Regions from separate parts of the Comamonas sp. 26 genome, predicted to be linked through region 3. Evidence: riboswitches for the same ligand, from Rfam matches in the RefSeq annotation. Region 3 holds a riboswitch; each other region holds the start of a gene.
The links. A riboswitch is a leader RNA that binds a small molecule or an ion and turns the genes downstream of it on or off. The one in region 3 is predicted to bind thiamine pyrophosphate.
Positions count from the first base shown of each region.

Region 1: linked by a shared signal. The riboswitch ahead of thiC (phosphomethylpyrimidine synthase ThiC) and the one ahead of CLU84_RS10745 (long-chain fatty acid--CoA ligase) in region 3 are both predicted to bind thiamine pyrophosphate.
Region 2: linked by a shared signal. The riboswitch ahead of CLU84_RS11620 (FAD-dependent oxidoreductase) and the one ahead of CLU84_RS10745 (long-chain fatty acid--CoA ligase) in region 3 are both predicted to bind thiamine pyrophosphate.

Region 1 is NZ_PEFL01000001.1:1,000,729-1,008,793, reverse strand. It holds gene CLU84_RS04615 (ImpA family metalloprotease) at 1-1,832, shown strand, start outside; gene CLU84_RS04610 (alkyl sulfatase dimerization domain-containing protein) at 2,539-3,984, shown strand; gene thiC (phosphomethylpyrimidine synthase ThiC) at 4,142-6,085, opposite strand; TPP riboswitch at 6,346-6,475, opposite strand; gene CLU84_RS04600 (nitroreductase) at 6,545-7,204, opposite strand; gene CLU84_RS04595 (ABC transporter substrate-binding protein) at 7,388-8,065, shown strand, end outside.
Region 2 is NZ_PEFL01000001.1:2,536,541-2,544,605, forward strand. It holds gene CLU84_RS11590 (sigma-70 family RNA polymerase sigma factor) at 1-289, opposite strand, end outside; gene CLU84_RS11595 (hypothetical protein) at 346-1,200, opposite strand; gene CLU84_RS11600 (cytosine permease) at 1,622-2,920, shown strand; gene CLU84_RS11605 (ankyrin repeat domain-containing protein) at 2,982-3,707, opposite strand; gene CLU84_RS11610 (SH3 domain-containing protein) at 3,824-4,324, shown strand; gene thiD (bifunctional hydroxymethylpyrimidine kinase/phosphomethylpyrimidine kinase) at 4,392-5,264, opposite strand; TPP riboswitch at 5,331-5,452, shown strand; gene CLU84_RS11620 (FAD-dependent oxidoreductase) at 5,517-6,611, shown strand; gene thiS (sulfur carrier protein ThiS) at 6,720-6,917, shown strand; gene CLU84_RS11630 (thiazole synthase) at 6,936-7,748, shown strand; gene CLU84_RS11635 (thiamine phosphate synthase) at 7,760-8,065, shown strand, end outside.
Region 3 is NZ_PEFL01000001.1:2,348,521-2,356,585, reverse strand. It holds gene CLU84_RS10770 (thiolase family protein) at 1-843, opposite strand, end outside; gene CLU84_RS10765 (AMP-binding protein) at 857-2,338, opposite strand; gene CLU84_RS10760 (biotin transporter BioY) at 2,335-2,928, opposite strand; gene CLU84_RS10755 (energy-coupling factor transporter transmembrane protein EcfT) at 2,945-3,538, opposite strand; gene CLU84_RS10750 (energy-coupling factor ABC transporter ATP-binding protein) at 3,531-4,295, opposite strand; TPP riboswitch at 5,064-5,155, shown strand; gene CLU84_RS10745 (long-chain fatty acid--CoA ligase) at 5,223-6,305, shown strand; gene CLU84_RS10740 (acyl-CoA reductase) at 6,302-7,765, shown strand; gene CLU84_RS10735 (ABC transporter ATP-binding protein) at 7,755-8,065, shown strand, end outside.

The sequences.
Region 1 (8,065 bases), 1.3 Mb from region 3:
CGGCCAGCCAGCAACGCGAAGCCACAGACCGACTGGGTGCGCATGAAGCCGTGCTGAACGCCTTGCTCAAGGGCAGCAGCGCCAATTTGGCCAGTGATACCAGCCTGGTGACGGCGCTGGATGGCATACGCCGCGACCTGCAAGGGCTGGAAGCCCAGGGCATTAACCTGTTTGCCGACAACTATCTGCAAAAGCCGTATATGGAAGCCCACAGACGCCTGGTGCTGTGGGCCGACATGGCGCGCCAGCAGACCGACTACAGCAAGGTGCGCCGCTCCAATACCAACGAGTTCCTGCGCACTGTGGCTGCAGACTCGCTGAGCTATGCGGTGCGCGGCAGCGAAGCCGTGCCCAAGAACTTTGGGGATTGGATGCCTGCTACCTCTCCGAGCCTGGCCACCAGCCAGAGCTGGGAAACCATCGACGTCACGATTGCCCAAGCTGGCGGCCGCACCGCCATTGGCCGTGGCGCTGTGCCAGGCAAGGCTGTACAAGTCGAGATCGTGAACGCTGCAGGTGCCAATCTGGCGCTGCGCGTAGGCAATATCCGCACCCGCGGCAACCCATTGGCGCAAGAGAACTACACCCGCCCCCGCTTCCCTGATGGGCATGAAGCCGCATTGGCCGCAGGCAAGACGCTGACCTACAGCACGGCCTGGGGTGGCCCGCTGTTCCTCAACTATGGCAATGCCAAGCCCGGCTCGGTGGTCACGCTTCGCGTTCGCGGCAGCGTCAAGTACGCGCACTTTGACTTCACCCGCAACCCAGGCTCGCAGGAAATCGACGAAGCCGTGCTGGCACTGCAACGCAGCGACTTTGGCTGGCAAACCAGCAAGATGGTGGGCGGCGAAGTGCAGCAGACCATCGGTTTTGCCAAGAGCGTGATCGGCAACCAATCGCCCCGCGCCTATGTGGTCGACCGACTCAAGGGCATGATTTTTGACAGCAACCACCTGGCCAACGGTTACAACAATATGCCCTCCAGTGGCAATGTCAGCAACCTCTGCGCCACACTGGGCTGGGACTGCACAGGACCGTTGCAAGGCGCGCCCGGCGTGCAGCATTTTGTAGGCTGGCTGGCGGCCTGCGGCTTTCTGTGCTCAGGCAACCCGTCCGACGGAGCAGCAGGCCTGCAAGCGGGCTGGGGCTGGTGGCATGAGCTGGGCCACAACACGGTGATGCGCCATATGACGCTGCTGACCGAAAACGGTGGGGGTTGTGGCACAGAGTGCAACAACAACATTCTGGCCAATGCCAGCGCCCTGCGCCAGTACGCCATCACCAACGGTGCCGAGAACAATAGCGGCGACCGCATCGACCATAAAAAGCTCTACCAGGACATTTTGGCTGCACGCGCCACGGGCAAGACAGGCGACGCTTTGCAGGCCGATATGTTCACGCGCTTCTGGACCAAGGAATACAAGTCCGACAACGCCATGCGTGCCGTGCACTTCCAACTGGCCTTTATCTACACCAAGGAACGTTTGGGCCAGACCCAGCCACAGCCTGTGGATGTGATCGACTTCCTGGGAATGCTAGGCCGTGGTGAACGCCTGATCTACAACGACGCCTACTGGAATGCCAACAAGAATGCGCTGGGCATGGGCAGCTACACCAAGCGTGAGATCAGCAACCATGAGCTGCTGTATGTGCTGTCCAGCCGCATCATCGGCCGAGACATGCGCCAGGTCTTTGCCCACTACGGCATCCCCCTCAGCAGCAGCGCACTGAGCTCCATTGGAGCCCACGGTATGCCCCAGCACCCCCCGAGTTCTACGCCATGGTGCCGAACAAGGGCAACCAGCTGGAGCTGGGCCGCTGGGTCGATCTGAGCGCAGGCGTACCGAGCTACCCGTTCTGATCCAAATACCGTAGTAGCCCATACGGTATCGCTCAAGTAAAAAGGCAAGCCATCACGGCTTGCCTTTTTTCATTTTGATAGCTACCAGCGATTGATACATAAGCACTAGCGCCCTGTTTCATCAAAATAAACGCGCCGTACTAGAGCTCATGCATTACTCCTGTGTGGCGCCGCCCCCAAAACCCAGGTTGAACGGCTCCAGTTCAGATTCAGCACCGACGAGACAACACCGGCATTTTCCACGTATGAGTTATGCAAAGGCAATTTCCACGAAGAAGTATTGCTGTACCCCAACATGGGAATCACGCAAATGAATACTCAACCAAATCATTAAATCATGAAAATCATTTACAAATAATTAACACAAAAACTAATTTTCATCATCGTCCCTTCAGACTATGTACAGCAAATTTTTGAAAATATCAAAATTATTTTCTCAAACAAGCATTTCAAAATATTTAATTAACAAATAAAAATTCATTCATTTCAATCACTTGAATAAATCAAAAGCAAAGAAATAAATTAATTCAAATAAATATTTCTGACAAAATTCAGTGATGCACCTTAGTCAAAAAAGACTATCAAAATTAATTTCAAATGCTAAAAAATAAAGGACGATATCAATGGCGCACATCATCAATTATTAATTGCATACAAAAGCATTAAAGGAAGGCACTGTGATTCAACGCTTCTTTCAAACAGCCGCACTCACACTGGGAATAACCCTGTCCGCGCACGCAGCGGGTACGGCTGCCGATAGCGCCAAGCCAGACTCCCAAGCGGTCAAAAAATTCGAACTGCGCAAAGAGCTGATGCAGCAATACCCCAATGTGCTCAAGACTCTGACCTCCAATGCCAACGCAGGCTTTGGCGGAGAGCAATCCACTGCCATTGCCAACCACATGTACAGCCGCACCAATGCAGAAGCCATTGCCGATGCGCGCGCCAAGATGACGGTCGAACCTCATGGCAAGGGCACCTGGCTGCTGCGCATGCCTTACGTCAACATCGCCGTATTCGAGACCCGTGAAGGTCTGGTGCTGGTCGATGCCGGCTATGCCCCCGCAGGCCCCGCGCTGCTGGAGACACTGCGCAAGCTCAGCAGCAAGCCGGTCAACACCATCATCATCACCCACCACCATGCAGATCACGGCTTTGGCGCCTGGTCGCTGCTGGAGGCCGGCGAGAAGCCGCGCATCATCACAACCCAGGAATACTTGGCCGAGATGGATCTGGACACGCGCACAGCGAACTACTCCATCGTGCAACTGAACAGTCAGGACCCGCGCGATGTGCCGCGCAAGCTCACAGATGCCATTCTTCCTACCGAGACCTTCACCGGCCAGAAGACGCTGAAGATTGGTGACGACGAATTCGTGCTCACCCACGCGCGCGGCGAATCTGCAGACCAGCTATGGGTCAATGTGGCGACACGCAAGATTGTGGTCAGTGCCGACTACTGGCAGCCGTTCTTGCTCAACGCCGGTAATGGCAAGCGCCGCCAGCGCCACGTTGCTGAATGGGCTCAGGCTCTGCGTGATATGGCCGCCACAAAGCCCGACTTGCTTTTGCCCATGCATGGCCCGGCACTGACCAATGCCGCAGAAGTACAGGATAAGCTGCTGGCCTCGGCCAACATGCTCAGCTCCGCTGTGGATCAGGTGATTGATGGACTCAACGCCGACAAGCGCCCTGACGAAATCGTCGCCGCGGTGCAGTTGCCAGAGAACCTGCGCGGCCGCAAAGACATGGCGGAGACCTATGTGCGCTTCAAGAACGTAGCCAGCATGGTGCTCAAGGAGTACGGCGGCTGGTGGAATGGCATCCCTTCGGAATGGGACCCTGCATCTCGCGCGACTTTCAGCAAGCAGATGGTGGCCATGGCCGGCGGCGTGCAAAACGTCAACGATCAGATCAAGCTACTGAGCAAAAGCGACCCAGCTCTGGCCTGCCAGCTTGCCGATATCGCCTACTTTGCCGAGCCTACCAACCAAGATGTGCTGCAAACGGCTCTGGATGCCTATGCCTTGCGCGTACAGCCGGGCATGCCGACCCAGGAGCTGACGGTGTATATCCAGCACATGCTCACCCTCAAGAGCCAGCTCAAAACCGTCACGCAGTGATCTTCGGCGCAGTCAAAGCCCCTCGCTAGAGGTGGTGCAAGAACTGGGGCGCAGATTACAGCCGCATAGAAAAAGGGCAAGCCAAACAGCTTGCCCTTTGTTTTTAATAGCAGGTAGCGCTTGATACACAAGCGCTACAGTACTATTTCATCTCAAATCAACGCGCCGTCGTATCGCTCGATGCACTGATGATGGGAATGTAGAAATCACCGCCAGACTTGTTGAACTCCCCTGCCTTGGCTTGCATGCCAGCGGCAATCGCCTGATCTTCAGCCAGCCCCTTGGCTGCGGCGAATTCGCGCACTTCCTGCGTGATCTTCATGGAACAGAACTTGGGGCCGCACATGGAGCAGAAGTGCGCCACCTTGGCGCTGTCTTTGGGCAAGGTTTCATCGTGGTAAGCCTGCGCGGTGTCAGGGTCCAGACCCAGGTTGAACTGGTCCTGCCAGCGGAAGTCAAAGCGCGCTTGCGAGAGTGCATCGTCGCGTGAGCGGGCACCAGGATGACCCTTGGCCACATCCGCCGCATGCGCAGCAATCTTGTACGCGATGATGCCTTGCTTGACGTCGTCGCGGTCGGGCAGGCCCAGGTGCTCCTTGGGCGTCACGTAGCACAGCATGGCTGTGCCCATCCAGCCGATCATGGCCGCACCAATAGCGCTGGCGATGTGATCGTAGCCGGGGGCGATATCAATCGTCAGCGGGCCAAGGGTGTAGAACGGCGCTTCGTGGCAGTGCTTCAATTGCTCGGTCATGTTCGCCTGAATCATGTGCATGGGCACATGGCCGGGGCCTTCGATCATGGTCTGCACATCGTGCTTCCAGGCGACTTGCGTCAGCTCACCCAGCGTGGCCAGCTCAGCAAATTGGGCTTCGTCGTTGGCGTCCGATGCGCAGCCGGGACGCAGGCCATCGCCCAGCGAGAAGCTCACGTCGTACTGCTTCATGATGTCGCAGATGTCTTCAAAGTGCTCGTACAGGAAGCTCTCGCGGTGGTGGGCCATGCACCACTTGGCCATGATGGAGCCGCCGCGCGAAACAATGCCGGTGCGACGCTGGGCAGTGAGGTGGATGTACGCCAGACGCACGCCCGCGTGGATGGTGAAGTAGTCCACGCCCTGCTCGGCCTGTTCCACCAGCGTGTCGCGGAAGATGGGCCAGGTCAGGTCTTCGGCAATACCGCCGACTTTTTCCAGCGCCTGGTAGATGGGCACGGTGCCGATGGGCACGGGCGAATTGCGCACAATCCAGTCACGCGTGGTGTGGATGTTCTTGCCGGTGGACAGGTCCATCACGTTGTCTGCACCCCAGCGAATGGCCCAGACCAGCTTTTCGACTTCTTCTTCAATGCTCGACGTAACAGCGGAGTTGCCGATGTTGGCATTGATCTTGACCTTGAAATTGCGGCCAATGGCCATGGGCTCAATTTCGGGGTGGTTGATATTGGCGGGAATGATGGCGCGGCCACGGGCGATCTCGTCGCGCACAAATTCAGGGGTGATGATCTTGGGGATGGCCGCGCCCATGCTGTTGCCAGCCAAACGCAATTCACGCGCGGCGTCTTGCTGGTACTGCTCCATCCATTCGCGGCGGCCGTTTTCGCGCAGCGCCACGTATTCCATCTCGGGCGTGATAATGCCGCGCTTGGCGTAGTGCATCTGGGTCACGTTCTGGCCGCTCTTGGCGCGGCGTGGCTGGCGTTGCAATGCAGCGGCTTCGGCACGCAGCTGGTCTACACGCAGGTCTTCTTCTCCGCGCTTGCCGCCGTCATCCAGCGCCACGCGCTGGCGGCCCACGTAATACTCGCTGTCGCCACGCGACTCAATCCACGCGCCGCGCAGGCTTGGCAGGCCCTGACGCACATCGATCTGCACAGCAGGGTCTGTGTAGGGGCCTGAGGTGTCATACACGCTGACCTGCTCGCCATTGGTGAGCGCAATATCACGCACCGGCACACGCAGGTCGGGATGGACCACGCCGTTCAGATAGCTCTTGGTGGATGCCGGAAACGGCTGGCGCGACTGGGCCAGCAACTCGGCAAAACGGGTGGCATCAGGGGCGTTGCCAGCAGCTGGCGTAAAGATGGAATCAGGGGCGTTCATCGCAGTCTCCGTAAAGCGTGTGAAGTTGTCTCAACGCTCCGTGGAGTGCGGCCCTGTGCTGATCTCCCTGCACTGGCGCTGCACCCTGTGAGGATGTCTGGCCTGTGCTGCTGAAATGCATGGATTTCAGCCTTGTCCTCTGCGCGCCGGGTGCCTTTAAAAAGACAAAACCCCAGTACGCGAGAAGCGCCTGGGGTTTGCTGTGCCAAAGTGTCTGGGGCTGTGGCGTAGTGGCGCCTTGCCTTTAATTCTCTGGCCCTGCGTCAGGGTCCCGCTCTTCTTCCGCCGGTATGAACCGGATCAAGTTCGTCGGGTTGGCCTTGATCGAGCAGTCTTTCAACAGCTCGATCTCTGGTCTCTCAGCGCTTTCGCACACCCCGGAGCAGCACTCAGTATAGGCCTGATTCGGCACAAAAGGCGAAAGATGGCAGCGGTTTAACTGTGGTGACCGTCAAGTGCTTAATCCAGCCCCTGCAGCGCCAGCCACTCACCGCTGGTCGCCCGGCTCGATCGCCACTGGTTGATGGGCGCGCTCGTATCTTCGTAGCCCAGCGCAATACCAAAAGCGATCTGGTAGCCGCCCGGCAGCGCCAGTTGCTCAATCAGCATGTCGTTGTACATGCGCCAGAAGCCCTGTGCGCAGCTAGCCAGCCCCTTCTCGGCCGCCAGCAGCATGAAGGATTGCAGGTAAATGCCCAGATCCACCCACTGCGCATAGCCCAAGCGCTCTTCCACAGCAATAAAGATGCCTACGGGGGCGCCAAACATCTCGCCATTTTTGGCCAATTGCGCAAGGCGAGCGCCCTTGTCTTCGCGGCCGATGTTCAGGGCCTGGTACAGCTCTTCGCCGTTTTCAAAACGGCGGCTGCGGTAGGGCTCCCACAGTCCGGGTGGGTAGGACAGACCAGGGCGCTGCACGGGCTCAGTCACCTTGGCCCTGGCACTCAAGTCCTTGAGAGCTTGACCGCCCACCGCCGTCACGCGCCAAGGCTGCATATTGCCACCGGAAGGGGCCTGAGATGCAGTTTCCAGCAGGGTTCGCACCACTTCGCCGGGGACAGTCTGGGGTGTGAAAGCACGCACGGAGCGGCGTTGCTGCAAGGCTTGTTCGATGTTCATGGGTTTTTTCCTGATTTGCTGCACTGCAGTGTAAAAGCTGTGGCACTTTTCACAAGTCACCACGGATACGTATCCGCCGCAGCAGCCCCGTGCTTGCCCTGATGGCGCAGCGCGCGACGGCTGCGACCATGCGTTCTGCCCGTCGCCATGCATAGGCGCTTACTACCTCAGGAGATGACTTTGATGAAGCCTCGCTCTGTTTCCGCTGCCACCGTTTTCTCGCCACGCACCTTGACGCTGGCACTGGGCTGCCTGCTGGCCGCCGCAAGCGCTCAGGCGCAGGACAAGATTCGCATAGGCTTCATCACCGACATGTCCGGCCTCTACTCCGATGTAGACGGCAAGGGCGGCGCGTTGGCCGTGCAGATGGCGGTGGACGACTTTGGCGGCAAACTGCTGGGCAAGCCCATTGAAGTGCTGACGGCCGACCACCAGAACAAGGCCGATATTGCCGCCAGCAAGGCCCGCGAGTGGTTTGATACGCAGGGCCTGAATATGCTGATTGGCGGCACCACCTCCAGTGCCGGGCTGGCCATGGGCAAGGTGGCCGATGAGAAAAAGAAGGTCTACATCATCAACGGCGCGGGCACCTCAGCCCTGACCAATGAGCAATGCAGCCCCTACTTTGTGCACTACGCCTATGACACCGTGGCGCTGGCCAAGGGCACGGGCAAGGCCGTGGTGGAACTGGGCGGAAAGAACTGGTTCTTTTTGTCTGCGGACTACGCCTTTGGCCAGGCGCTGGAGGCCGATACCACCCGCGTCATCAACGCCTCAGGCGGCAAAGTGCTGGGCAGCGTCAAGCACCCGCTGAACACGGCCGATTTTTCATCCTTTCTGCTGCAGGCCCAGAACTCCAAG
Region 2 (8,065 bases), 190 kb from region 3:
GCAGCCTGCGCCAGTGATCGACCAGCCGGTGGTGCGCCATGGTGAACAGCCAAGTCGTGAACTTGCTGCGCACTTCATAGCGCGCAGCGTTGTCCACCACCGCAAACCACAGGTCTTGAGTCAGGTCGTCGGCCAGCGCCCCATCGCCCGTGTTGCGATAAAAGTAGCGCCACATGCGCAGCCGATGGCGGCCATACAGCTGCTCAAACGCTGCGGCCTGTCCTGCTGCATAGCTTTGCATCAGGACCTCATCAAGGATGGCAACTGGTGCCGGCGGCTGTTCGGACATTCCCGCGATTATGCAAACTTCGCGGGCATACCTCTACGCTCCTGTTTCAGCAGTCTTTAGTTACGGGGTGGATCAGGCACAAAACCTGAGTCAGCGGGAAAGGCGCTTGGCGAGCGGGTGACCGGCGGGCGTGGCCGGGGTTCACGAATCACACCCTTGGCCACCAGGTTCTCGTAGCTGTCGTAGCGGATACGTACCACGCGGCGGGGAGTTGCTGTATCGGCTTCAAACTCCGTCTGCTCGACCTGAGAGCTCTCCACCGCGCCATGTCCAGTCCCCAGCGATGGTGCTGCTGAAGGCGCGCGCTTGGCCATGCTGCTCTTGTTGGCCGCATTCGGAGCGGCTTCATCAGCAGTTGCGGCAGAAGACTCTGCGGTAGCCTTGCCAGTCGACCGAGACTCATAGACAGGGCCTTCGTAGACGATGGGCTCTGGCAGCTTTTCACGGTATAGCGCCACACCAATCACGCCCACATCCTTGGGGCGACCCGTACGGCTGGCATAGGACATATCGCTTTGCGAGAAGTAAAACGCTGCGACGCTCTCGTTGCTCTTGCGCCAGCCTGTCACGTCATAGCTGTCTGCCGCATCCAGCACATAGCCATTTTCAGCACGCGAGCTGGCCGTCTTGCCGTTGACGGCATTGACACCATCGACGCTGACGACCGCCATGATGCGGCGACCTTCCAGACTGCGAACGCGCACCGCATAGTTGGCGCCGGGTCGGCCCGCCACCCACAGCTCGCCCCCATGGCGGTAGATGGGCAGTACGCGGCCCGTAGCGCGCTCAACGATGCTGACTTCTGCCACCTTGCCTGTGTCTGCACGCGGCGACAGAGCGCTGGCTGACCCCACGGCAGCCGCGAGCGCGGCGTAGAGCAATGAAACACGCAGCAAACGACTGCGAGTCATAGAAGAGGCGGTAGCGGTTTGGGCCGGGGTTTGAGTGGCGGTGCAATTAGAGAACATGGACGTTATCTCCTGAAAATTCAGTGGCGACAGACTTGTCATCCACTGAAACGCAGCAGCAGCGCCAACGGGGTTAAACATCGCGCTCTTTGTTTGCAAGTATTTGCAACACAGCTTTGACCGGTGACCAAGGGGCTCGCACAGCCTTCTCTGGCACAATCGCCCTCGCTAGGGGTGTCCTGACGACAACAAGTCAAGGCTGAGAGAGTCCCTTTGAACCTGATTGCGCAGAGCCACTGGCTCTGCCCGAGATCATCCTCGCGCAGGGAAGCTGTCCAAGGTGTCATGCCGCGGCACGCTATGACTTCAATAGCTATCTGCGCAACCCACACGGCCCCTGCTTCGTTTTTCTGGCGGAGCATTCATGAATTCTTCCTCTTCAACACCGGCCAATCAGGCCCTGTCCCCCTTGGCCGCGCAAGACCGCGTCTTCGTCTGGCGCGACCATGCCTCGCTGTGGTTCAGTCTGGGCGTGGGCCTGCTGGTCATGCAGATGGGCGCCTATCTGCTGCCCGCGCTCAGCCCCCTGCAGGCGATGATGGCGATTGGTCTGGGCTCCGTCGTCGGCGCTGGCCTGCTGGGCTGGGTGGGCAAGCTGGGCTGCGACAGCGGTCTTTCAAGCGCGGGGCTGATGCACAGCGTTTATGGCCGCAACTTTGCGCGCCTGCCGATTTTTCTGAACATCATCCAACTGCTGGGCTGGGGCAGCTTTGAGCTGGTGGTGATGCGCGACGCCACCGTGGCGCTGGGCAAGCAAAGCGGCGCCATGACGGCGGCTTACTGGCCATGGCTGGCCACGCTGATCTGGGGCAGCGTGATCTTGCTGCTGATGAGCGGCAACATGACCACGCTGGTGCGCCGCATCATCTCGCGCGTTGCGCTGCCGCTGGTGATTGTGTCGCTGCTGTGGCTGAGCTGGCAGTTTCTGGCCATGGCCAGCAACACCGGCTTTGCTGTGCTGCTGAGCCGCGAAGGCACAGGCGGCATGAGCATGCTCAGCGCTGTGGATCTGGTGATTGCCATGCCGATTAGCTGGCTGCCGCTGGTGGCCGACTACGCCCGCCATGGCAAAAGCGGTAAATCTGCGCTGACCGGTGCCTGGACGGGTTTTGCGCTGGCCAATATCTGGTGCTATTCGCTGGGTGTGCTGGTGGCGCTCACGCTGCCCAGCGAAGACCTAGTCACCGCCCTGCTGCTGGCCCAGGGCGGCCTGATCGCCCTGTCGCTGATTTTGCTCGATGAGGTGGACAACGCCTATGGCGATGCCTACTCGGGCGCCATGTCGGCCCACAGCATCTTGCCCGCGTGGAGCATTCGCCGCTGGGGCCTGCTGATTGCAGCGCTGTGCACCGGTCTGGCCATGGTGCTGCCCATGCACAGCCTTGAGCCATTTTTGCTGCTGCTCAGCTCCTGCTTCGTGCCGCTGTTTGGCGTGATGCTGGGACGCCTGGCCTTTGGCACCAATGCCGTAGAGCTGATGCGTGACGCACCCGCTGTGCGCTGGGATGCCGTGGCCATCTGGGTGCTGGGCATTGCCTTCTACCACCTGCTACCGCTTTTGAGCAGCGCCATGGGCTCGGCCCTGCCTACGCTGGTGCTGACATTTGCAGCTGCTGTGGCCACCCGACAGTTGCAACATCGTGGTCAGCCGGTGCAGGCTTGACCATCAAAAAACATAGCTGCAAGCGCATACACATCAAGCGCTTGCAGCAGTTTTAGCTTGATTACTTGGCGCCAGCCGCCTGAAGCAACTGCGCCACGGCCTTCTGGCCGCGCTGGCGGGCATGGGCCAGTGCCGTCACTCCATCCTTATCAGGCAGGTTCAGGTCAGCCCCGGCCTCAATCACCGCTTTGATAATGGCCTGATGGCGCGGGCCACCGTCACTCAGCACCACAGCCTCCACCAGACAAGTCCAGCCCAGCCGGTTGACATGGTCCACATCCACACCGGCCTTGATCAGCGCTAGCGCCGTCTCCACATGGCCGCGCTCGCAGGCCGGAATCAGGGCTGTGCCGCCATAGCGGTTGGTACTTTTAAGGTCCGCGCCGTATAAGAGCGTCATGCGCACAATCTCCAGCCGCCCCTGCGCGCCGGCCAGCAGATAGGCGCTGTCCTGCATCTGGTTCTTCAGATTGGGACTGGCACCATGCAGCAGCAATGAGCGCGCCACTTCGATATGGTTAGCCGCCGTAGCCAGCAGCAGCGGCGTATTGCCCCGCCCATCTTGCACATCCACCTCAGCGCCCTGGCTCAGCAACTGGCGCACCTTGACGGCATCGCCGTCGCGGGCGGCCTGCAGCAGCAAGGGGCCGAGCGACTTCACATCAGCACTTAACGCACCCGAACCCGGCTGAGCGTCCGGCACAGCCGTCTGGGCCGCTGTCGCCTCAAGCGGCGTGGACAAAGAGGCCGCCACTGCCAGCAGGCTCCACAACTTGATCATGAGCATCCTTTCCGGGTTTCACCCTGTTCAGCCCCTGTCAGCTTTCTACAGGAACTATAGCTACCTACGCAAGTCTGATGCGGGTTAGAACCACTTTCAGCAAGAAAAGGAGAATCTGCCCCGTGCTCTGTAACCCAAGCCGCACAACGACCTGGATCCGTAAGGCTGTAACCTCCGCAGCCAGTTCAGCCTTGATTGCGCTGACCGGCCTCAGCACCAGCCTGATGCCCGCCGCCGCCCAGGCGCAGGAGTTCGTCAGCATCAAGGGCAATAGCGTGAACGTGCGCGAAAAGCCCAGCACCCGCTCCTCCACCCAGTGGGAGCTGAGCAAGGGCTACCCGCTGCAAGTCACCCAGCGCAAAGGCCAGTGGCTGCGCGTCAAAGACTATGAAGCCACGCTGGGCTGGGTCCACGCCCCGCTGACCAGCAAGAGCCCGCATATGGTGGTGACGGCGCGCACGGCCAATCTGCGTTCAGGCCCCGGCCAAAAGCACGGCCGCGTGGGCCAACTCAAGCAGTACGAGGTGCTGCAGACGCTGAAAAAGCAAGGCGGCTGGGCCCAGGTGCAGCGCAGCAACGGCCAGAGCGGCTGGGTCGCCAAGAGCCTGGTCTGGGGCTGGTAAGCCAGCGCCCACCCGGACAAAAAAGACAAAAGGCCTGCAATGCAGGCCTTTTCGCATTGGAGAGAAATCAGCCTTGCACAATCCGCTGCGCACGCGGTGCGTAGCCGTGGTTCAACGGGCCGTGGCCGTGGCCGGTATAGACATCAGCACCCGCTTCAATCGCGCCCAGAATATAGCGGCGCGCCTCGGTCACCGCCTGCGCCAGCGGCAGGCCCTGAGCCAGAAATGATGCAATGGCCGACGACAGCGTGCAGCCCGTGCCGTGGCCGTTGTGGGTCACGATGCGCTGCGACTGCAGACGCAGATAGTCGCTGGCAGACTGACCCTGCAGGCCCAGTACATCCATGACCACATCGCCATTCAGGTGCCCGCCCTTGAGCAGCACTGACGGCGCGCCCAAGGCGAGCAAATCTGCCACCGCGGCATCCAGCGCCGGAATTCCGTCAATGCTGCGGCCCAGCAGCAATGCGGCTTCGTCCAGATTGGGGGTGATGACCGTAGCCAGCGGAAACAACTCCTTGACCAGCGCCTGCGCTGTCTCCGGAACAATCAGGCGGTCGCCGCTGGTGGCAACCATCACCGGGTCCAGCACCACATTGGTGAGCTGGTGACGGCGAATGGCGTCGGCCACCACACTCACCACCTCAGGCGTTGCCAGCATGCCGATCTTGACCGCATCCACGCCAATGTCGCTCACCACGGCATCAATCTGGTCACGCACGGTGTTGAGCGGAATGCCGTGAATCCCAGTCACGCCCAGAGTGTTCTGCACGGTGATGGCGGTAATGGCCGTCATGCCATAGCAGCCCAGAGCCGCGCAGGTCTTGAGGTCGGCCTGAATACCGGCACCGCCGCCGCTGTCCGAGCCAGCAATGGAGAGCACGCGCGCATAGCGCTTTTGGGAGGAGCCGGAGATGGGGGAAGAAGCAGTCACTGTCATGGAGAAAAATTATCGCCCATGCGCATGATCAATGCGCGGTGTTTACGGTTGTGCTGTAATGCCCGACGGACGAAACAGGGGTGTCCTTCAGGCAAAACAGCCTGCGCGGACTGAGAAACACCCTGAGGGCCATGCCCTCTGCACCCGATCCAGATCATGCTGGCGTGGGGAGTTTCACAAGCTGCAAAGCATGCCGCGTTTTGTCCTGCACATGGCTGGGGTTCATGTGCAAGGCTGAAAAACGAATTGCACATGTCATTGCTACAAGCTTCTTCAAAGATCGCCATTCTGGGCGGCGGCCTCATGGGTCGCCTCCTGTCCTTGGCGCTGGCCCAGCGCGGTCACTCCATTGATCTCTATGACGCTCATGGCCCGCAAGGCGATGGCGCTGCCGCACGCGTGGCCGCTGCCATGCTCGCGCCGCTGGCCGAGTCGGCCATTACCGAGCCCGGCGTGGTGCGCATGGGTCAGCACGCGTTGAACCGCTGGCCCGAGCTGATCGGTCAGCTGAACCAGCCGGTGTTTCTGCAGCAAAACGGCACGCTGATTCTCTGGCACCGCCAGGATCAGAGCGACGCCGCACGCTTTTTTGGCCTGCTGGAGAAAAACCGCCGCATCAACCCCAGCCTGCCGGCCATGGAAGAAAAAACGGGCGCTGCGCTGCAGGAATGCGAGCCCGCGCTGCAAGGCCGCTTCAATCAGGCCGTCTATCTGCCCGGTGAAGGCCAGTTGGACAACCGCCAGCTGCTGGCTGCGCTGGTGGAAAAACTCAGCGCTCTGGGCGTCAACCTGCACTGGGACAGCCCGCGCGAGCTGAGCGACTTCCGCCCCGGCGAAGCAGGTCAGCCCGACTTTGTGTTTGATTGCCGGGGTCTGGGCGCCCGCACGCAGTGGAAGGATTTGCGCGGCATTCGCGGCGAGGTGGTGCGCATTCATGCGCCTGAAGTCACGCTAGCCCGCCCCACGCGCTTGATTCATCCGCGCTACCCCATCTATATCGCGCCCAAGGAAGATCACCTGTTCGTCATTGGCGCCACCGAGATCGAGTCCGACGATATGTCGCCCGCCAGCGTGCGCTCGACGCTGGAGCTACTCTCCGCAGCCTACACCGTACACCCCGGCTTTGCCGAAGGCCGGATTGTGGAGATCGCCACCCAGTGCCGCCCCACCCTGCCCGATAATCTGCCCGCCGTACGCCTGATGGCCCCGCGCACCATGGAAGTCAACGGTCTGTACCGCCACGGCTTCATGATCTCGCCCGCCATGCTGGACGTGGTGCTGGAGCTGGTGGACCACAATGACTCGCCACTGGCCCGCGAATTTGATGTCGCAATCCACCGCGCCTAGAGCACCTGAGCCTGAACTTTGGCGCACAGCACTTGCACCCGCAGCGCGCACAAGCAATGCGGCGCATGGGTTTAAGTTAGCGCCAGCCTATTTTTTCGTTGTAAAGCCATGAAGATCACCCTCAACCAGCAAGCCACCGACCTGCAAGCCAACGCCACCGTGGCCGATGCGCTGGCGCAAATGCAGGCCAAGCCCCCATTTGCCGTGGCGGTCAATACGATTTTTGTGCCCAGGACACAGTACGCGGCTCACAGGCTCAACGAGGGCGACAAGATGGAAGTCATCTCCCCCGTCACCGGCGGCTAAAACCGACAAGAACAAATCATGAACACCAAGACTACCGACGACGCACTGGTTCTCTACGGCCAGCGCTTTGAAAGCCGCCTGCTGCTGGGCACTTCGCGCTATCCATCGCCAGCGATTCTGGAAGCGGCTGTTGAGCGCTCCAAGCCCGCCATGGTCACCGCTTCGCTGCGCCGCCAGGGCAGCAATACGGCCGATGCCGCCGAAAACGGTGCCAGTTTCTGGGAGCTGCTGCGCAAGCTGAACGTGCCCGTGCTGCCCAATACCGCTGGCTGCATGACGATTCAGGAAGCCATCACCACGGCCCAGATGGCCCGTGAAGTGTTTGACACCCCGTGGATCAAGCTGGAGCTGATCGGCGACGACTACACGCTGCAGCCCGATACGCTGAACCTGGTCGAAGCCGCCTCCATCCTCATCAAGGACGGCTTTCAGGTGCTGCCCTACACCACCTACGACCTGGTGCTGTGCCAGAAGCTGGTGGACGTGGGCTGCCAGGCCGTCATGCCCTGGGCCGCGCCCATTGGCACGGGCCGTGGTCCCGTCAACCCCTACGCCATGCAGATGCTGCGCGAGCGCCTGAAGGTGCCGCTGATTGTGGATGCCGGTCTGGGCCGCCCATCGCATGCCTGCACGGTGATGGAGTGGGGTTATGACGCCGTTTTGCTGAACACCGCCGTCGCTCTGTCTGAACACCCCGTGGCCATGGCCGGAGCCTTCTCGGATGCCGTCAACGCCGGTCACGCTGCACACCGCGCAGGTGCCATGGCCGAGCAGAACTCCGCCCAGCCAAGCACGCCCGTGCTCGGCACCCCTTTCTGGCATCAGGAATAAAGGCTACCGTCATGGACTCCGCAGAAATTCAGGCACTAGTGCAAGCCCTCATTCACCAGCATGGCGCGGCCTTTGGCGCACAGCGGCACAACGATGCCAACTCGGTCGAGCTGACACCTCAGCCCGTGCCGCCTGCGCTGCGTGGAGAGCCCGCCTATCTGGCCGCGCTTGAGGCCTGCAGTGCGCTGGGCTTTATTGCCGTGGATGCGGAGACTCTGGCTCAAGCCTGGCAGCGCCAGAGCGAGCGCACCAACCAGTTCGACGTCACGCACTGGCCCGATGAGCCGCGTGACTTTGGCCTGAGTGGCGCTGACCCC
Region 3 (8,065 bases):
TTCGGGTGCTGCGCCAATAGAAACGCTGGCCAGCCACTGGGCGCGGGGCTGCAGATTCCAGTGCACACAAGCCTCAGGCGTGGCCAGCAAAATCAGCGCCGCGCCATCTGCCTTGGCAGAGATGGTTAGAGCACTGAGGACGTGGGCATTGATATCGGCTTGGCTGGCGCTGGAGTCGTTTCCATGGGCCACCACCGGCATGCGCGCTGCACGCTCGGCTTTAATCGTGCGTGGATAGCTGTCGTGGGCTATGCCTGCCACGGCCGTAATTTCTGCACTCAGGCGCCCTTGCGCTGCCACGGCCTGGGCATGGCTGCGCAGTGCGTATTGCTCTTGCGCGCTGCGGGTGTAGCCATGCTGCAGTGCATAGTCGGCGGCGGACTGCAGCATGTCCGGGTCACGCGCCGGGTCCGGGGCAAAAGGCGGGCGTTCATAGCTTTGGGGGGCATCATCGCTGCGCATGGGGCGGGTCTGGCGTATGGGTGAGCGGCTCCAGGCTTCGGCACCGCCCGCAATCACCACCTCGGCTTGACCGGATTGCAGCAGGCCTACGGCTATGGCGATGGCATCCAGCCCTGAGCAGCATTGCGTATTGATGCTGTGCGCGGCGCAGCTGTCGGGCAGACCTGCGGCGAGCGTCAGCATGCGGGCGGGGTTGCCGCCTGCGCCCAGTGCGTTGCCAAGTACCACCGCATCTACCGCCGTTGCTGGCAGACCGCTTTGTGCCAGCAGCGACTGCAACAGCGGCGCGGCCAGTTCATGCGCCTGCAAGTGGCTGAGCGAGCCGCCCACGGGGGCGACCGGGCTTCGAGCCCAGGCAATGATGGGGGTGTGGCGGTGCATGGTGATGCGATTCTCAGCCTTGCAGTGGCAGGAGTTGGGGTAGGTCGCTTGCAGAGCAGGCGGCTTGCAATGCAAGGCCCAGTGTGCCGTGATCTGTCTTGCCGCTGGCCGTGTGGGGCCAGTCTGGGCAGATCCACCATTGGCGCGGTACCTTGAAGGCCTCGGTGCGCTCGCGCAGCCACTGGCTCAGCGCCATTGCGCCGGGATGTGGTTCCTGCATATCTGGTTTCCATTGCACGACGGCCTGCACCTGCATGCCGCGCAGTGCATCGGAGCTGCCGTGCAGCGAGACATGGGCGATGTGCGGGTGTTGGCCCAGCAGGTTTTCGATTTCTTCGGGAAACAGGTTTTTGCCCTGCGTGACGATCATACGGCTCTGGCGGCCTGCCAGGCATAGCATGCCGCGCTCGTCGATATGGCCCATGTCGCGCACGGAAAGCCAGTTCCCATCGCGCAGCACGGCTGTGGGGTCGTGGGCGTCGCCCACATAGTCCATGAACAGCATGGGACTGCGGATATAGATCAGCCCATCGCCCTCTTGGCTGCGGCTTGCTTCGGCCACGCTATGGTCTGTCGTGCTGCGAATATCAATTTGCACATTGCTGAAGGGCCGGCCCACGGCCTGCGGGCTGCTGGCTTCGTCGGCATCCATCCACGCCACAAAGCTGGCTTCTGATGCGCCATAAAACTCAATGATGCGGGCCTTGGGGAACAGCGCACGCAGCGCAGGCGTGTGGTCGCGCATCCAGCGTGCGCCGCTGATGGTGATGAGTTCCACCTCGGGGATAGGGCACAGCTTGCGGTGCTCGGCCCATTGCAGCATCAGCAGCAACTGGCTGGGCACGGCGATGAGGCAGGGCGTGTCGCCTTGGGCCAGAGTGCTCAGACAGCGCGAGGCGGAAAACTTCTCTTGCATGACGGCGCCGCAGCCATACCAGATGCCTTGCATGGCACCGAACAGAAACAGCGAGTGCGAGATGCGCCCTGGTGCCAGCGTGCGCTGGGCCACTACCGGGCCAAAGTCTTGCAGACCGACGCGAAAGCTCTCTGTCCACGACTGATGGTGGCGCTTGAAGCCTTTGGGCACGCCCGTGCTGCCTGAGGTAAAGCCGGTATAGAAGGGCGCGAGGGGCGAGGCTGCATTCAGGTTGCTTGGGGCATTGGGCAGCCAGCTTTCAATGCGCTGGCGCACGGCAGGCTGCCAGTCTGGGTCAGCCACTGCGGCGCAGCGGCCGCTGTGAATGACGGCCAGAAAGTCCACCAGCCGTTCCAGCGTGGACTGGCTGGCATCCAGCAGCACCATCTGCGGTGCGTGCTGGGCAATGAGCTTGGCTGATCGCTGCTCTACGGCGGTGTGCAACTGCGCAAAGGTCCACGCGCCTGCTTCGCTTTCAAGCGCAATGGCGTCGGGCCGCTGCTGCGCCCAGTGGGCCAGGGGGCCGTGAACCAGCTGCCAGAAACCTTCTAGCGGAGCGGATACAGGCAATGCGCTCATCGACGGCCGCCGAAGCGCCAGTCAGGCATGCCGCGCGCCACGGTGTGGACGATGATGGCGCAGAGAATGCATTTGATGAAGTCGCCGGGCACAAAGGCCAGCGTCACTTTGAAGGCCTGCACAAAGCTCATATTGGCCAGTTGCATGAGGCCCAACACGCCAAAGGCATGCAGACACAGCAGACCACCGACCACGGAGGCGATAAAGGCGCTGAAGGCTGTGCGGCGGGGCGTGCTTTGCGGCAGGGTCGCCATGATGGCACCCGTAATGCCAGCGGCCAGCGCATAACCGATGAGATAACCGGCAGACGGTGCCATGAACACGCCAATACCGCCGCGCCCGCCAGACAAAAGGGGCAAGCCCACGGCCACGGCAGCGAGGAATAGCAGCATGGACTGCAGACCGCGCCACGGGCCGAGCATGACGCCTGCCAGCATCACGCCCAGCGACTGGATGGTGATGGGCACGCCAAACGGCAGGTCAATCTTGGGGATCAGGCCCATCACGGCCATCAGCGCCGCGAACAGCGAGACCTGAGCCATGGAGCGTGCGCCTTGGCGCGATACGGTGTGGGAGGAAGAAGTGTTCATCATGTCTCCGAAAAATTTAGAAGCCCAGTCGTGCCCAGAGGGCGTCGGCCACACGACGCGTGGCCTGCAGCATGTGAATCGTCAGCGGTGCAATCAGGCGCAGGCCGCCGCTTTTGCCGGTGCGCAGGCGGTAGGCGTCGTCCAGATTTTTCCATTGCACAAAAAAGTGTTCGGTAAAGCGCAGCATCAGCGCAATTTGCATGGCCACGCGCTCGGTAGGAATCCCCAGTTTGGCAAGCGGCGAGAGCAGCCACTCCAGCACCTCCACCAGATCGCTGGGGCGGGTGGTAATGGTCAGAGCAATGCCCAACGTAGATGCGCAGATCAGCCGCAGGGCGCTGGCAGCGGCCAGTTCACGGTTGCCCATGAAAACATGAAAGCCCGCCACCAGCAGCGCCGCGATGATGACCGAGCGCATCAGCCTGCGGGCAATCTGCGTGGCCTGGCCTAGCGACAGCCACAGCATCATGCAAAACACGCCGCAGCCCGCCAGCAGCAAGGGGGAGGCTATTAAAAACAATAGCGTGCCAAACACGGCTAAAAGCAAGAGCTTGAGCCCGGCTGGCCAGCGGTGCAGCCAGGTGGCGTATTGGCTGTAGAGGCTACCCATGGTGTGGCTCGCCTGTGTGCGGGGTGGCTGCGCTTGAAGGATTCAGACTGGCAGCCAGTTCTGCGGAGATTTGTGCCGCAACCGCCTCTTCATAAGCGCTGCAGACCTCGCGGCCGGGGCCGTCGCCGCGCAGCTTGCCTTGTTCCAGCCAGATCACGCGCTCAAAGTCGCGCACATGCTCGAGTACGTGGGTAGAGACCAGAATTTGCTGGGGCGCAGCGGCAATGTCCCGCGCCAGCCGCGCCTGTCCGAGCAGGTCCAGGCTGGCAAAAGGTTCATCAAGCAGCAGCACCTGGGGCGATGCAATCAGCAGCGACAGCCAGCATACCTGCTGACGCTGGCCCTGGCTGAGACTGCTGACGGCGCGCTCGGCCCAGTGGGCCAGTCCGCGCTCAGTCAGCAGCTCGCGGGCTTTGGCCTTGGCTTGTTGCTTGTTCAAACCCTTGGGGCGCAGACCCAGTGCCAGTTCTTCCTCTACGGTGGGGAAGATGATCTGGTCATCGGGGTTTTGAAACATCAGGCCGACAAGGCCGGGGTTGTGCTGGCGTGCTTGCAGCAAATCTGCGCCGCCCATCAGCACCTGCCCGGTCTGTGGAATCTCCAGCCCACACAGCAGTCTGAACAGGCTGGATTTGCCTGCGCCGTTGTTGCCAATAACGCCGATGCGCTTTTGCTGCAGCGTCAGGTTCAGCCCATCAAACACCGTGGTCTGGCCGCGCTGCAGGCGGATATCGAGCAGTTGCATGCCGCTGCTCATGCGCAGACTCCTGCTGGCCGCTGAGGTGCGAGGACGGACGGGATTGGATGGGGAAAGTGAGGGCGAAGGACTGACATACAGAGCTGACTGGCGAAACCTTGGCCCTCAGCAGCAAAAACGGTCTGAGGGTTGCGATGCAGGCGGATTCTAGCGCTGTGAATTTGCTTTCAAAAGCATGCAATTGCTGCGCTTTTTATATGAATTTCCTATAAGAAATGATTTCTTCACTTTTGCGGCTTTGCGGTGAATGTTTAAAGGCACTTTGGCTTCAGTTAACAGATAGATCGTGCAAAGATGGCGGGAGAACGTTTTTTGTGCGTCTTTTATGCAGTCTTTGTCGCTCAATCTCGCTTAACTTGCGTATTAGTGCGTTTGAAGATCAATGCGTTTGGCCGTTGTTGCCGGTGTTTTGGCGCAGCTTGCCGCGCAGATCGGCGGTGGTGCTTTGAAAACCAGTATTTAAAAGCCTGATTGGAGGCTTGAAACGCTGTTTTTTGCTTTGCTGCAGGCAAAAACAGGGGGTGAAAAAAGTTGAAAAATTTCAGTAAGGGCAGTGGTTTTTATAAAAAACGGCTCCTGCGCTTGGGTGCTCAGGGTCAAAAGACTCCTAACTTCCATGTGGATGCAAGGTGTTGAGCACTATCGATATGGCTTGAGAAGCAATACCTGAGCCAGTTTCAGGGCACAGAGTCCTTTTGCTATGCGTGCGCAGCGCTTGATGGGGCAAGGCTAGCGCAGTCCGTACGCCCACCCGGTGAGTTAAGATGCTGCCGCGCTCCGGGGTGCACGCAAGTGCTGAGATCTACACCCGTGAACTTGATCCGGGTTATTCCGGCGGAAGAAGAGCTTGCACCCTGCACAATCCTGCTCAAGTGGCACTGGCAAGGGGGCCTTCGGAGCACCTCATCTCGCTCTCGAAGGAATTTCATGGACAAGGCCGCTTCACTGGTTGCAGACCTGCTGGCATTTATTGCGCAGGATGCTTGTACCGACGACCAGTTTGATCAACTCGCCCTGCGGCAGTTCGCCTATCAGTACGAATCTAATACCCCGTTTCGCAGCTTTTGCCAGCGACGCGGTGCCACGCTGCGCAATGTCAGGACCTGGAGCGATATTCCTGCTGTGCCCATTGATGCCTTCAAGGCAATGGAATTGCGCAGCCAACCCGCATCGGCCACAGAGCGCATTTTCATGACCAGCGGCACCACAGGCCGCGCGGCGCGCGGGCGGCACTTTCATCCGCAGCTGGATGTATATGACCTGTCGATGAAACGCTATTTTGCGCAGCGCTTTATGCAAGGGGCTGAGCGCCTGCCCATGGCTATTTTGTTCCCCGATGAACAGGCCATGCCCAATTCATCGCTGGCCCACTATCTGGCGCTGGCCAAATCAGAATTTGGCACGCCTGACAGTCGCTACTTTTTGGGCTCTGAAGGGCTGGATGTGCCGGGCCTGTGCGCCGCGCTGGAGGAGTCTCAGCGCAGCGGACAGCCTTATGCGCTGCTGGGTGCCAGCTTCAGTCTGGTGCATGTCATGGACGCTTTGCGTGCGCAGGGCCTGCGTTTTCAGCTGCCTGCAGGCAGCCGCATTCTGGATACGGGCGGCTACAAAGGGCAGTCGCGTGAGTTGCCGCTTGAAGAGTTCTATGCCGATCTGAGCGATCTGCTGGGCGTTCCGCGCACGCACTGCATCAATATGTATGGCATGACGGAGCTGAGCACGCAGTTCTATGACGACGGCAACGCAGTTCTGCCTTCGGTCAAGTCTGGCCCGCACTGGATTCGCTCGCGCCTGGTTGAGCCCATTACGGGACGCAGCGTGGCCGCTGGCGAACGCGGCATTCTGGTGCACTGCGATCTGGCCAATTACAACTCTGTCAGCACCATCCTGACGGAAGACGTGGGCCTGTGGGCAGATGGCGGCTTTTTGTTGCTGGGCCGTGCTGAGGGTGCTGCGGCCAAGGGCTGCTCTTTGGCCGTGGATGAATTTGTGAAAGCCGCCAGCGCATGACGGCCAACAGCAAGGTGCAGCAGATCAAGGCCGGTTATTTGCCGGGGCTGAGCGACGACGAGGTGCAGTGGCATGTGCTGCACTTTGAGCGCAATGGCACGCGGCTGGAAGTGTCTGTGCCTATGCTGACTGGCGAGCAGATGCAGGCGCTGGCAAACCGGGTGCGTAATGCTGCGGCCAAGCATCTGCGCAGCATGACAGTCGCCCAGATCATCGACGTGATTGACCGCGCCATGGCGCGCCTGCTCGACCGCAATGACGCTTATCGCCAGCAGGCCGAGGCCTGGCTGCCCGTGGTCAGCGGCTATGACGCAGATATGGTTCGCCTTGGCCTGACGGGATTTTTCAAGACCTTTCGCGCCGCGCAGCTCAAACGCTTTGTGGCCGAGGACTTTGCCAACCCTGCGGTGCTGGATGGTTTTCAGCCCGCGCCAAAGGGTGGTGCTGTGCGTGCCTTCGGGCCTGATTTGCTGGTGCACAGCTGGGCGGGCAATGTGCCTGCGCTGTCGCTGTGGAGCCTGATTTGTGGGCTGCTGGTCAAAGCCCCTGCCGTGGGCAAGCTGGCCAGTGCCGAGCCCTTGTTTGCAGGCTGGTTTGCACGCTTGCTGGCCGAAATTCATCCGCCGCTGGCCGATTGTCTGGCTGTGGTGTGGTGGCGCGGAGCGGGCGGCGAGGAGGCTGATGCGCTGTATGCGCAGGCCGATACGGTGCTGGCCTATGGCGGCAACCAGACGCTGGATACGCTGCGCAAGCGCCTGCCGGTGACAACACGCTTTTTACCCCATGGCCACAAGCTGGGCTTTGGCCTGATTGGCACTGCGGCGCTGGATGCTCTCAAAGCTCCGGCAGTCGCCCGGCTGGCGGCGTGGGACGTGATGCGCTACGACCAGCAAGGCTGCTACTCGCCCCATGTCTTTTATGTAGAGCGTGGCGCGCCCGTGCCGCCGCGTGCGTTTGCCGACTATCTGGCTGCCGAGCTGGCCAATCTGCAGCGCCGCTTTGCGCGCCGTGAGCTGGACCTGGAAGAGGGCGCTACGGTGGCCCGCTGGCAGCAGACTATGGAGTGGGCTGGCGATACACACCAGTTGCTGGGCCCGGTAGATGCCGCGTGGAGTGTGGCCTACAGCGACAGCTTGCAGCCGCTGGCACCCACGGCGCTGTACCGCACGATTGCGGTGGTGGCGGTGGACCGGCTTGACCACGTGCTACCCGTAGTTGCCGCACAGCGCGAGTTTTTGCAGACCGCAGGCATTGCCGCTGGACCTGAGGAGCTGTACCGGCTGGCCGATTTGCTGGGTGCTGCGGGTGTCACGCGCATCAGCGCCATTGGTTCCATGAGCATGCTTGAGGCAGGCTGGCACCACGACGGGCGCTTTAACCTGCTTGATCTGGTGCGCATGACCGAGATTGAACAGTCGGCCGAGCTGGCGGCGCAGCCGCTTGCAAGCTATGCAGATTGACGAGGGCAACGCCGCCATGGCTTTTCTGGATATTGAGCAGGCCGTCTTTACCTACCCGGGCCGACCGCCGGTAGTCGATGGGGTGAACTGGCGCATGCAGGCCGGTGAATTTCATTGCCTGCTGGGCAGAAGCGGCTGCGGCAAGACCACGCTGCTCAAGCTGGCAGCGGGTTTGCTGCGCCCGCAGTCGGGGCGCATTTTGCTGCGCGGGCAAGAGCTGGCAGAGCCGGGGCCGCAACTGGGCTTTATGTTTCAGGCCCCGACGCTGCTGGACTGGCATACGGTGCTCAGCAATGTGCT